DNA from 4 places in the Salinicola sp. V024 genome. Region 3 is predicted to be linked to each of the others. Evidence: predicted binding sites of a transcription regulator. Region 3 holds the regulator's gene; each other region holds the start of a gene.
What was found. The regulator LexA, encoded in region 3, represses DNA repair genes until DNA is damaged. The targets are predictions, from matches to a motif close to TACTGTNTANNTANACAGTA.
Positions count from the first base shown of each region.

Region 1: recN (DNA repair protein RecN) is a predicted target of LexA. The motif match lies at 1,327-1,346, and genes of this name have one in related genera.
Region 2: imuA (translesion DNA synthesis-associated protein ImuA) is a predicted target of LexA. The motif match lies at 1,065-1,084, and genes of this name have one in related genera.
Region 4: ACUN9V_RS04995 (LexA family protein) is a predicted target of LexA. The motif match lies at 1,560-1,579, and genes of this name have one in related genera.

Region 1 covers NZ_JBQXYB010000008.1:144,669-147,860, reverse strand. Annotated here, with positions in the region: gene recN (DNA repair protein RecN) at 1-1,246, opposite strand, end outside; gene grpE (nucleotide exchange factor GrpE) at 1,498-2,130, shown strand; gene dnaK (molecular chaperone DnaK) at 2,283-3,192, shown strand, end outside.
Region 2 covers NZ_JBQXYB010000012.1:59,223-62,414, forward strand. Annotated here, with positions in the region: gene hexR (transcriptional regulator HexR) at 155-1,012, shown strand; gene imuA (translesion DNA synthesis-associated protein ImuA) at 1,206-1,817, shown strand; gene ACUN9V_RS15770 (Y-family DNA polymerase) at 1,771-3,192, shown strand, end outside.
Region 3 covers NZ_JBQXYB010000005.1:168,688-171,879, reverse strand. Annotated here, with positions in the region: gene nagZ (beta-N-acetylhexosaminidase) at 1-110, opposite strand, end outside; gene ACUN9V_RS10125 (TetR/AcrR family transcriptional regulator) at 289-957, opposite strand; gene lexA (transcriptional repressor LexA) at 1,305-1,952, shown strand; gene dinB (DNA polymerase IV) at 1,971-3,041, shown strand; gene purU (formyltetrahydrofolate deformylase) at 3,132-3,192, opposite strand, start outside.
Region 4 covers NZ_JBQXYB010000002.1:344,089-347,280, forward strand. Annotated here, with positions in the region: gene ACUN9V_RS04990 (Y-family DNA polymerase) at 1-1,096, opposite strand, end outside; gene ACUN9V_RS04995 (LexA family protein) at 1,093-1,536, opposite strand; gene ACUN9V_RS05000 (hypothetical protein) at 1,701-2,051, shown strand; gene ACUN9V_RS05005 (hypothetical protein) at 2,052-2,963, opposite strand; gene ACUN9V_RS05010 (endonuclease) at 3,000-3,192, opposite strand, start outside.

The DNA.
Region 1 (3,192 bases), on a different contig from region 3:
CGCTGATCTGCAGGCTGACCCGATCCATACCGTGAGGCTGCGGCGTTTCCTGCGGCGTGACGTCGACCGCGAAACGCGCCTTGTCCATGCCCAGAAAGGCCAGCTGTTCCTGAACCTGCTGAGCGAAGACGGTGGCCGTGCGTTGACGCGTGTCGCTGATGCGCTTGGCAGCGTCGCGGTATTGCTGGCGTAGTTCGTCCAGGCGCGCGCGCATCGACTCCAGGTCGTCATCGCCGCTGTCGAGCATGGCCAGTTCGTCGGTCAGTTGACGGTGGAGACCGGCCAGTTCTTCCGGCATGACGTGATGCTTACGTGCGACGCGATGAATTTCGCTGAGTCGTTCATCGACCCAGGCGAGGCGCTGCGGGTCGAGCTCGGTGGACTCCACGTAGTGATGAAGCTCCCGGGCGGCTTCCTCGAGCTGGATCTGCGCCTCGTTCAGCATGCCCAGCGCTTCCGCCAGGCTGCCGCGGTCGCTACCGGGTACGCGACCAAGCCGGGTGGTCGCCTGCAATAACAGCGTCAGCGCACCGTTCTCGTCATGATCGCAGCTGTCGGCGGCGAACTGCGCTTCCTGCAGGCTTTCCTCGACATGGGCCAGCGTCTCCTGTTCCTGTTCGAGGCTTTCCAGCTCGTCCGGCTGCAGATCGAGCTGATCCAGCTCCTCCACCTGATAGCGCAGTAGCTGACGCTTGGCCTGGCGCTCTTCATCGTTTTCGCTGCGCTCGCGGTACTGTCGGCGCAGCGTGTGCCACTGGCGATGCAGATCGCCCAGCTCGGCCACCGCCTGATGATGGCCGGCGGCATCATCGAGCAGACGGCGGTGGGTTTCCTCGTTGAGCAGAGCCTGGTGGGCGTGCTGGCTATGCACATCGATCAGGCACTCGCCGAGCTCGCGCAGGTCCGCAATGGTGCAGGGCTGGCCGTTGATCCACGCCTTGGAGCGCCCGCTGGCGGTAACGACGCGACGAAGCAGGCAGTCGTCCGTGGGGAGCTCGCGGGCGCTCAGCCAGCTCTTGGCTTCTTCCCGCTCGGCGATGTCGAAACGTGCGCTCAGGTCGGCGCGTTCGGCGCCGTGGCGAACGCCGCCGGCGTCGGCGCGCTCGCCCAGGCAGAGCCCCAGCGCACCCAGCAGGATCGACTTGCCGGCACCGGTCTCGCCGGTGATGGCCGTCATGCCGGCGTGAAACTCCAGATCCAGCGTGTCGACGATAGCGAAGTCACGAATGGCGAGTTGGATCAGCATGCTGCCTCCCGGTGTCGATGGCGGCCAGTCGAAATCTGGTGAACGAGCGAGGTCTGTTGACTGACGGTCAAGTGTTGTCGATCTGTTCGTTTATACAGTAGTCAAAATTCGCCTTCAATGAATGTCTTGACGGTCGAGAGGTATTGGCGCTTGAGATCTGAATCGATAGCCCCATATAGGCAGACAGCTCCGACGCTTGTCGAAATCACGTTTTTCGAATAACTGTCACAACACCTTGCCAGGAGAGATTCATGGCTAGAGATCCGCAGAACCCCGTAGACGAAGAACTCGAGCGCGCCGAGCGCGACGCTGAACCCCAGCATCAGTCCACCAACGACGCATTGGATGGCGATCTGGAGCAGTTCGCGGAATCGATAGAACACGAGGCGGGCGACACGGAAGGCGAGGCCAATCCCGAAGCCGAGGTTCTGGCTGCCCGGGTCGAGGAGCTCGAGCAGGAGCTGGCGGAGGCCAAGGACCAGTCGATGCGGGCCGCCGCCGATGCGCAGAACGCACGCCGCCGCGCCGAGCAAGACGCCGACAAGGCCAAGAAGTTTGCGCTCGAAAAGTTCGTCAAGGAGCTGCTTCCGGTCGTCGACAGCCTGGAGAAAGGCCTGGAAAGCATGCAGGAGGTCGACAACACGCACCGAGAAGGCGTGTCGATGACCCTCAAGATGCAGCTCGATGCGCTGAGCAAATTCGGTGTCGAGCAGATCGATCCGCAGGGTGAGCCTTTCGATCCGCAGTTTCACGAAGCGATGACCATGGTGCCCAACCCCGAGCTGGAGCCCAACACCGTGATGGATGTGATGCAGAAAGGCTACACCCTGAACGGCCGCCTGGTGCGTCCGGCCATGGTCGTGGTCAGCAAGGCGGCGAACTAGCGGCTAGGGGGGCGAGTGTGCCCGGCGATGCGTTTGAATCGTCGACGGGACTTGAAAGGCGCCGACCAGCCCCCACATAGCAGTCAAACGCGCAGCAAGCGCCGTCATCAAAACGAATTGAGTCGTCAACGAATAGTTAGAGGTGAGGAATTATGGGACGCATCATTGGCATTGACCTGGGTACGACCAACTCCTGTGTTGCCGTACTGGATGGTGACAAGACCCGAGTGATCGAAAACGCCGAAGGCGGCCGCACGACGCCTTCCATCATCGCTTACACCGACGACGGCGAAACGCTGGTCGGTCAGGCGGCCAAGCGTCAGGCGGTCACCAACCCGCACAACACGCTTTACGCCATCAAGCGTCTGGTCGGTCGCAAGTTCAAGGACGACGTCGTTCAGAAAGACATCAAGATGGTGCCTTACGAGATCGTCGAAGCCGACAACGGCGACGCCTGGGTCAAGGTCAACGACAACAAGCTGGCGCCGCCGCAGGTCAGCGCCGAAGTGCTGAAGAAGATGAAGAAGACCGCCGAAGACTATCTCGGCGAAGAAGTGACCGAAGCGGTCATCACCGTGCCGGCCTACTTCAACGATTCTCAGCGCCAGGCCACCAAGGACGCGGGCCGCATCGCCGGTCTCGAGGTCAAGCGCATCATCAACGAGCCGACCGCAGCCGCACTGGCCTACGGCATGGATCGTTCCACCGGTGATCGCACTATCGCGGTCTACGATCTGGGTGGCGGTACGTTCGATATCTCGATCATCGAAGTCGCCGACGTCGATGGCGAGAAGCAGTTCGAAGTGCTCGCCACCAACGGCGACACCTTCCTGGGGGGCGAAGATTTCGATCTCAAGCTGATCGACTATCTCGTTCAGCAGTTCAAAAGCGATTCAGGCATCGATCTGTCCGGCGACAGCCTCGCCATGCAGCGCCTGAAGGAAGCCGCCGAGAAAGCCAAGATCGAGCTCTCTTCCGCGCAGCAGACCGAAGTCAACCTGCCGTACATCACGGCGGACAACACCGGTCCCAAGCACCTGGCCATCAAGGTGACGCGCGCCA
Region 2 (3,192 bases), on a different contig from region 3:
CATTACAAGATCATGACGGTTAGCTTTTGTCATGCTTTCAACGCCGTTTGTCCCATGTGTCGCCGTTGCAACGAGTCGGGCATACTGAACATGGAAACTTACATCGAAACCCGAAGAGGCAAGTCCGCCTGATGTCGCCACCCGAGAGCCAGCCATGAGCCGTTCGCTGTTCGATGAATTGCGCGTGCACATGGATCGCCTGCGCCGCTCCGAGCAGAAGGTGGCGCGCTTCGTGCTGCGCAACCCCGAAGAGGTGATCCTGATGCGGATCACCGATCTGGCCAGCGAGGCGCAGGTCAGCGAGCCGACGGTGGTGCGTTTCTGTCGTGCCATGGGCATGGCCGGGTTCCAGGAGTTCAAGCTCAAGCTGGCGCAGATGATGGCCAAGGGCAGCCAGTACGCCCAGTTCACCATGAACGACGGCGACAGCGTGGCCGAGTTCTCCCACGGTATCTTCGACAGCACCATCGAGACGCTCGAACAGGTCCGCGATCACCTGGACAACGAGGCGCTGGGCCGCGCGATTGCGGCGCTGGCGGTGGCCAATCGGGTCGAGTTCTACGGTTACGGCGCCTCGGGCATCGTCGCCGCCGATGCCCAGCACAAGTTCTTCCGGCTGCAGATCCAGACCTCGGCCTACTCCGATCCGCATTTGCAGGCGATGTCCGCCGCGACCCTGAAAGCAGGCGACGTGGTGGTGGCGATCTCCCAGACCGGCCGCACCCGGGCGCTGATCGCCAGCGCCAGGACGGCGGTCAAGGCCGGGGCGACCGTGATCGGCCTGTGCCCCAGCGATTCGCCGCTGGCCCGCGAGGTGACGTTGACATTGCCGGTCGACGTGCAGGAAGACACCGAAGTCTACATTCCCATGACCTCGCGTATTGCCCATCTGTTGACCATCGACGTGCTCGCCGTCGGCGTGGCCAAGAATCGTGGCCCGCAGATCAGCGATCAGCTCAAGGCGATCAAACGCAGCCTGGGGTCGCTGAGGGTCTCCAACAACGTGTCATGACGGCTTCGTGACCGGAAAACGTCGCCTACGGGCGACGTTTTTGTGTCTCGATTACTGTATATATAGACAGTAATCGTGTTCTGAGTGACACTGTCGGCAACGTTTCAACCGTCTCGGCCACCCTTATGTCGTCACTCGCTTCTCGCCGTTTCCGATGGATATTGCTGCCGCTGCCCGGTACGGGGGCCGGCCGATGAGCAGCCTGGAATCCCTGCTCGACAGCCGTCAGGTCTGGCGTGCCCAGGCGGGCGGCGTCAGCGACGGTGGTGAAGCGATTGCCAGCGGGCACGCCGAGCTCGACGCGCTATTGCCGGGTGGCGGCTGGCCGTCGGCCGCCATCAGCGAGCTGCTGTCGTCGGGGGCCGGCAACGGTGAGCTCGCCCTGCTGTGGCCGCTGCTTTCGCGGATGACCCGCGAGGGCCGGCCAGTGGTGCTGGTATCGCCACCGGGCGTGCCGTATCCGGCGGCATGGCGGCAGGCGGGCGTGGCGCTCGAACAGTGTCACTGGCTGGATGTGCAGGGGCGCGAGGCGCTGTGGGCGACGGAGCAGTGTCTTCGTGCCGGCTGTTGCGCAGTCGTCGTCGCCTGGCTGCCGCAGGCCGATAGCCGTCTCATGCGCCGGTTGCAGGTAGCGGCGACGAGCGGGAATACGCTGGCGTTCGTTCACCGGCCGCTGGCGAAAGTGTCCGAAGCCTCCCCGGCGCCGCTGCGAATACGACTGCACCGGCATGCCGAGCTGGAGATCCTCAAGTGTCGCGGTGGCTTTGCCCCTGCGCGGCGAATCGCCTTCGGCGCCGGAGCGTGACGCCATGCGCTGGGTCTGCCTGCTGTTTCCGCGCCTGGCCCTGGAGGGGGCGCTGCGCCGCCGTCCCGACCCCGAGGCGCCGTTCGCGCTGATCGACGGGCCGATACAGCGTCAATGCATTCGCGCTGCCAATCGCGCCGCGCGTGAGCAGGGCGTCAAGCCCGGCCAGGCGCTGGGCTTCGCCGAAGCGCTCTTCAATGCACCCGAACATGTGCAGGTTAATGCGCCGCTTTCCAAGGCGCCCGGACACGTGCAGATTAATGCGCCCGGACACGCGCACTTCAACGCGCCCGATGCCTCGCCAGATAGGGGTTCTCGATCCGGTTCGAGTCAGCGGCTCGAGACGGCACTCTTCGATGTCGACTCGGTGGAGCGCTGGCGCCGACGGCTGGCGACCTGGGCCTACGGTTTCAGCGCTCAGGTCAGCCTTCACTACCCGCATGCGCTGGTGTTCGAAGTCGCCAGCAGTCTCGATCTGCTGGGCCCGTGGCCGCGTCTGGAGGCGCGACTGCGGGCGGAACTCACCGCACTCGGTTTTTCGCATCGGCTGGTGATCGCCCCCAACCCGGCGGCGGCGCGAGTCCTGGTCAATGTCCACGACGGGCTGGCGGTGGACGACACCGGGCTGGAGTCGGCGCTGGCAACGCTGCGTCTCGACCGCGCCGGGCTGGCGAGCATCGATGCCGATCGTGACATCCTGCAGACCCTGAATCGCAGCGGGTTTCAGCGGCTGGGCGAGCTGTTCGCCCTGCCGCGCAACGCCCTGGCCCGACGTTTCGGTGGCGGTCTGATGCGCCACCTGGCCGAACTGCGCGGGGAGTGGCCACTGGCGCTGGATTATCATCGCCCGACGCCGCGGTTTTCCCGCACCTTCGAATTCGACCAGCCGGTACATGCCATCGCCGGTCTGGCCTTTCCGCTCAAGCGGCTGTTGCAGGAGCTGGGCGTGTTTCTGATGGGTCAGGATGCGGGGGTCGAGCGGTTCCGGCTGACGTTCGAGCTGGAAGATGGCCCGCCGCAGACCGTCGAGATCGGTCTGTTGGCGGTACAGCGCGACCCCGACACGTTGCTCGAGCTGACCCGCGCCCATCTGGAGCGCGTGCGTCTCGCCGGCCCGGTGACGACCTTGACGCTTTTCGCGCCTCAGCTGGCGGCCTATGCGCCGATTCGGCGCGAACTGCTGGAGGGCCCGGCGCGCCAGGCCCAGGCCTGGGCGGCGCTGCATCAGCGTCTGGTCGCGCGGCTGGGGGCGCCTGTGCTCAAGCCGCTGGTCGAACATCGCGAGCATCGCCCGGAAAAGGCGGTGCTGAACGGCGCCGGGCCACGGGCGCGTGACGCCAGTGCCGGCCCGCCGCGCCCCGGCTGGCTGGCCAGC
Region 3 (3,192 bases):
GCAAACAGCAAGACGCCACCGACCTCCGGGCGGGAGATCAACTGGCGCTCCTCATCACGCAGCCGCGTGCCTTCCACATCCAGCATGACCGGACCGAGAGGTTGAGTCATAGCAAACACCTGAGACCATTGAGCGCCCGATTCTAGACGACACCGAAGACGCATGACAGAGGCAGCGTGACGCAAGGCTATCCGGACACGCGATTCCGACGTCCTGTTCTGACGCCCTGTTTCGACGCCCTGTTCTGGCGCCCTATGGCATCCGCCTTGTGGCGTCGGTTCTATCGCTTCAATCGGCCAGCGGTGCGTGCGCCTCCAGCGCAGCGGGGAGCGGCGCCTGCATGCCGGCAACCACCACCGGGCGCAGATGCCGGATTAGCTCGCGTACCGTCATATGATCCTGATATTCGTTGTCGGCGATATCGCGCAGCGCATCCAGGCCGGAGAGCGTGAATACCACCGTGCCCAGCATGAAATGCAGCCGCCAGAATCGCTCGACGTCCGGTAAATCCGGCGTTGCCAGGCGCAGGCACTCGACGAAGCGATGAAAGGTTTCGCCGTAGTGCTCCTGAATATAACGCCGCAGATGCCCCTGAGCCTGGGTATAGGCGAGCCCGAGCAGCTTCATGAATATCTTGAGGCTATTGCGCTCGGCGGGCACCTCCAGAACGCTGGTGGCGAGCTGCTCGAGCAGGACCTCGAGCGGGATCTGCTTACCTCGATAGCGGGACTCCAGTTCATCGAGCGCCGTATTGAGACGCGCCGCGAACGGATCGAGGTAGCGGGCGAATACCGCCTGGATCAGCGACTTCTTGGATCCGAAATGGTAGTTCACCGCAGCCAGGTTCACCTTGGCCCGGGTAGTGATGTTGCGCAGCGAGGTTTCTGCGAAACCCTTCTCGGCGAACAGGATCTCCGCCGTATCGAGAATGCGAGTAACGGTATCGGGTGGAGCCATCTCATACCTCGCGCCTGAGAACAACGACTTAGAACGGTCATGATTCTAATCATTCGGGGACAGCCCGCACAATCAGGCATTCGGCCAGCCCATCGCCAGGTCCAGTCTGGAGCGATAAAGCCCCTTCCCTCATCGAAGATGACTGGATACAATTCCAGGCTGTATACATGAACACGCCTGGTCGCATGCCAGGTTCGAAACGCCTGGCGATTCAACAGGCCAGTACATGCCTGGCAATTCGACAGGCCCGCACATGCCTGGCAATTCGACAGGCCCGCACATGCCTGGCAATTCAACAGGCCCGCACACGCCTGACTGACATAGCGACACGGGCAAGGGAGAGACCGATGGCGAGACCCCTCACCGCACGGCAGCAGAATGTCTATGACTTTATCGTCAAGACAATGAGCGAATTCGGTTACCCACCGACGCGCGCCGAAATCGCCCGCGCACTGGGATTTCGGTCCCCCAATGCCGCGGAAGAGCATCTGCGCGCACTGGATCGCAAAGGCGTGATTCGGATGATCCCGGGCACTTCCCGCGGCATTCGTCTGCCGGCGAGTGCCGTCGAGCCCGAACCGGAGGAGGCTTCCCCCCTCGGCCTGCCGATCATCGGGAGCGTAGCCGCCGGTAGCCCGATGCTCGCCACCGAACATATCGATCGCTACTGCCCGCTACCGGCTGACTATTTCTCGCCGAGCGCGGACTATCTGCTGAGAGTTCGCGGTCTCTCCATGAAAGACGCCGGTATTTTCGATGGCGACCTGCTCGCCGTTCACCGTACTCAGCAGATTCGCAATGGCCAGATCGTCGTCGCAAGGCTCGAGGACGATGTCACCGTCAAACGCTTCCAGCGTGAAGGGCGCCGCGTCACGCTGCTCGCCGAGAATCCCGACTTCGAACCGATCGTGATCGACCTCGAGCATCAGCATCTCGAAATCGAAGGGCTTGGCGTCGGCGTCATCCGTGGCGGCAACGGCGCCGGCCTGCATTGATCGTGCTCTTCTAGCGACATGCGCAAGATTCTGCACGCCGACTGCGACTGTTTCTACGCCGCTGTCGAAATGCGCGACGATCCCGCGCTGAAGGAAGTCCCTCTGGCGATCGGCGGCAGCGCCGATCGTCGTGGTGTTGTGGCGACCTGCAACTATCCCGCTCGACACTACGGCGTGCATTCGGCCATGCCCACGGCCAGAGCATTGCGACTCTGCCCTCAGCTGAAAATTCTGCCGCCAGACTTCAACAAGTACCGAGATGTCTCCCAACAGATTCAGGCCATCTTCCATGAACTGACACCGTGGGTCGAACCGCTGTCTCTCGACGAGGCCTACCTCGACGTCACCGAGGTCACCCGATTTCAAGGCAGTGCTACCTGGATGGCCCAGTGGCTGAAGCAGGAAGCGTTGGAGAGAACCGGCATCGTGATCTCGGTCGGAGTCGCGCCCAACAAGTTTCTTGCCAAGATAGCCAGCGACTGGGACAAACCCGACGGCCTGTTCGTGATTCCCCCCGAGCAGACGGAGTCCTTCATCACCGACCTGCCGGTCAAGAAACTCCACGGCGTCGGGCCGGCCACCGCCGCCAAGCTCGACTCGCTGGGCATCGCCAACTGCGCCGATTTACGCGCCCAGCCGCTGGACCGATTACTCGATCAGTTCGGCAAGTTCGGGCAGCGCCTTCACGAACTGGCCCAAGGTATCGACGAGCGACCGGTCAATGTCTCCCGCGAACGCAAGTCGGTCAGCGTGGAAACCACCTATGATCGCGATCTACCGGCGCTGGCCAGTTGCCATCAGGCGCTGATACCGCTGATCGAGAAACTGCACGAACGGCTGGCGAGGCACGGCGATCCCGCCATCAACAAGCAGTTCATCAAGGTACGTTTCAACGACTTCGCCAGCACCACCCAGGAAACCGGCGCCAGCGGGATTATCGACGCGCGATTTCACGAGCTGCTCGAGAGCGCCTGGCATCGCGGGGAACGGCCGGTCAGACTGTTGGGCGTCGGCGTGCGCCTGCTTCCGGAGCAGGATCAACGTCAGCTGACGCTGTTCGAGGACATCGACCCGACGGACGCGGTCTGAGCGTTATCGCCTCGCGTCTCTCGCTGCCACCTCGCAGCCCGCCGTCGCTCGTCTCCTCGCGTCGGGCGACCGTTCTCGGCGCTAGCGGCGTCAGGAAAAAACCACGGTCTTGTTACCCTGAATGAGCACCCGATCCTGCAGGTGCCAGCGC
Region 4 (3,192 bases), on a different contig from region 3:
CGCTTTGTGGCGCGTTAAGCAGGGAGAGCTGTTCGGTGGCGCGGTCGCAGATCTCCATCAACATTACGCCGCCTTTCATGTAGCGCTTGTTCGGCGCGTGCAGGCGTTCGAGTACCTGAATGGCGGCGCCGACGATGGTGCGGCCGTCGTCGGTGGGGTTGTCCAGTTCGATGATCATGCTGGGGTTGTGCTGGGCGAGATCCTGCCGGTGCGGGTTGGTGCGCAGGAAGACGAGCACGGCGCGGCAGAGCGAGCCTTGCTTGCGCAGTTTCTCGGCGCTGCGCTGGGCGTGCTGCCGGATCGCCTCGCGGATCTCGCCCTTGTCATTGGTGAGCCGGCCGAAGCTGCGGCTGGTCATGATGCGCTCGCGCGCGAAGTCCATGCCGATCATCTCGATGGCGGGGGTTTCCTGCAGCTCGAGCACGGTGCGCTCGAGCGTGACCGAGAAGCGGCGGCGGATCTCCTTGGCGTTCTGGCAGCGGAGATCCCAGGCATTGCGGATACCCATACCGCTGAGCTTCTCGGCGAGGCGGCGGCCGACGCCCCAGACGTCGCCCAATTCGAAACGCTGCAACAGGCCTTTGGTTTGGGAGCTATCGGGGTAGAGCACGCAGACGCCGCCGAAGCCTTCGATCTTCTTCGAGGCGCGGTTGGCCACCTTGGCCAGCGTGCGGGTGGGGGCGACGCCGATCGAGACGGGTATGCCGGTGTACTGCTTCACCTGGCGCCGGAGTTCCCGAGCGTGCTCTTCGAGCTGGCCGGGGGCAAATCCAGAGAAGTCGACCCAACATTCATCGATCGAATACGGGTCGATGCCGGCGCTGAATTCTTCGAGCACCGCCTGGACTCGGCTACTGATATCGCCGTAGAGCTCGTAGTTGCTCGAGAACAGGGTGATCTCGCCGCGGGCGACCTGTTCCTTCAGATAGTGGGCCGGGGTGCCCATCTTGACGCCGAGCGCTTTCAGCTCGTTGCTGAGCGCGATGACGCAGCCGTCGTTGTTGCTCATGACGCCGACGGGCTTGCCGTTCAGGTGAGGCTGGAACAGCCGTTCACAGCTGACGTAGAACGAGTTGCAGTCGACGATCGCGATCATACCGGGAACTCGATGTGGTTCGAGCGCACGACGCCCCAGATCTGCGACTCGACGCCGTTGAGGGGAATCGGTGGGTAACGGTTGCCGCCGGAGCAGAGCAGTTGCCATTGGCCGCGCTCGATCCACTTCTTGACCATGAATTCGCCTTCCACCAACGCCAGCACGATGTGACCGGCGCGGGCGGTGACGGAGCGATCGACGATCAGGTAATCGCCTTCCTGGATGCGGTATTCCTCCATCGAGTCGCCCACGGCCTGGAACAGGAAGGTCGCGGCCTTGTGCTTGATATAGCGCTCGTTGAGATCGAACGACCGGCCGGCATAGTCCTCCGCGGGGCTGGCGAACCCGGCGATGCCGCAGCGGGCGAGTACGTCGGGGCAGGGAATCTCAAGACGGGGTGAATCCGGCCGCAGGGTGCCGAGCAGTTTGACGTTGGACATGGTGCATTCGCCTTCCTTTGAAATGCTGTATGGGTATACAGTATTTATTGAAAAGCGAGCGCCGGGCAAATGATTCTTTGGTAGCCCGGTGGACGAAAACGGAACGAGACCGGCCACGGCGCGGCTTGGGCCGATAATGAAAATTTTGCATACGTGGGGACGTCATGCAGGTGCAATATCTGGGACCGCTGATGATGGGGCTGGGGCATCCGGCGTTGATTGGCTATGACCTGGGAAGCTGGCCGGCGAGCTGTTTCGCGGTTGAGCTGAAGGCGGGTGCTGGCTTCGACGGCCCGCTGATCGAGGGCGATGTGCTGATCGCGGACGAAGACCGGATGATCGGCAATGAGGATCTGACGATCGCCAAGGTGGAAGGCGAGCATCTGCTGGCGAGAGCCTGGCGAATCGGCGGCCGCGTGCGGTTGATACCGCTGCACGGCCGGGAGTCGCTCTTTGCTCACGACGAGATGCTGTTGGGCGTGGTGGTCAGCCAGGCGCGGCGGTATGTGGTGTGATTAGGAGGCCTTATCGCGGAGCCAAGAAGACAGCCCCGCGTCGACTACCATCCGGGCTAGATCGTTGGGGCCAATCAGATGTGCATCGCAGCCTTCAGGCTTCACCACCTTTCCCGTATGCCAGACGAAGAACATCTTGTGAAATGTCTGGCTCAACTCGTGGGTTTCCCAGTATTCCAAGAACTGTTGCTGGTTAGTCGAAGCTTTGACCTGCACGAAGCCTCGTTCTTGAGTCGTGGGAAGTAGCAGCTCGAGATCGACGTGCTTCTGCGTCTTGCCCATGACACCCACGCGACGCCATCCACTGGCGGCGAACACGAGATCGACTAATAGCTCGAAATCCTGCCATGTCAGTTGCTTCATCAGAGCGATATTGGCGGCAACTAGCGCCTCCTCGGCTTGCCGAGCCGCTAAGACGTCGGGTGATTCTATCCCGTTGATCTTGCGCTCTAAATACGCCTTGGGGCCGACCTGACAAATGGTCCCTCTGAACCCTTGCACCCGCAGTAGCCGGCCCGAAAGCTGATCCGTCGAGAGCTGCGTGCCCGTAATCGAATGGCGATGCCAGCCGTCCAAAGTCTTGCGGCAACGTCTATCATCGTCCAAACGCCAAACGGCTCCCGTTGGGCGGCACCAATAGAGACAGCTGTCATGGATCGTGATGAAAACGTCCTCTGCAGTCGACTCGTGAAAAGTCCTTATCTGCTGCGTGTCTCGCGTGGCTGCTCCAGCGCTACCTTTCCGCCGCTCAAGCCACAGTTGCTTCACTGCATCCCAGTCTCCCCGTTCGCACATCTCCATGGGAGTCTGGTGATACCCAAATAGCAGAACACCTTCGGCAATGGCCTCGCGTTCCCAACTGCCGCCCGAGCCTAATTTTATATAGTGCGCATTCCGAATCTGAATCGTCATATCGACTAGCTCGTCAATTACCGTTTTTTGAATGATTCAACGACACAGAGACTCGCACGGCGTGCCGTCGTTGTCGCCGTCCAGCCTACCATTGCCGCACTGCTCAAGGTGAAACCGCGCCTCGGCGCAGGACCGCATCTGCCCGCAGGTCTTGCGCGTCGTGCAGCTGAAACCGTCGTCGTTCGCTGACTGAAGTGGCTCCGGGCGCGGGGACTCGGCCACCTGTCGG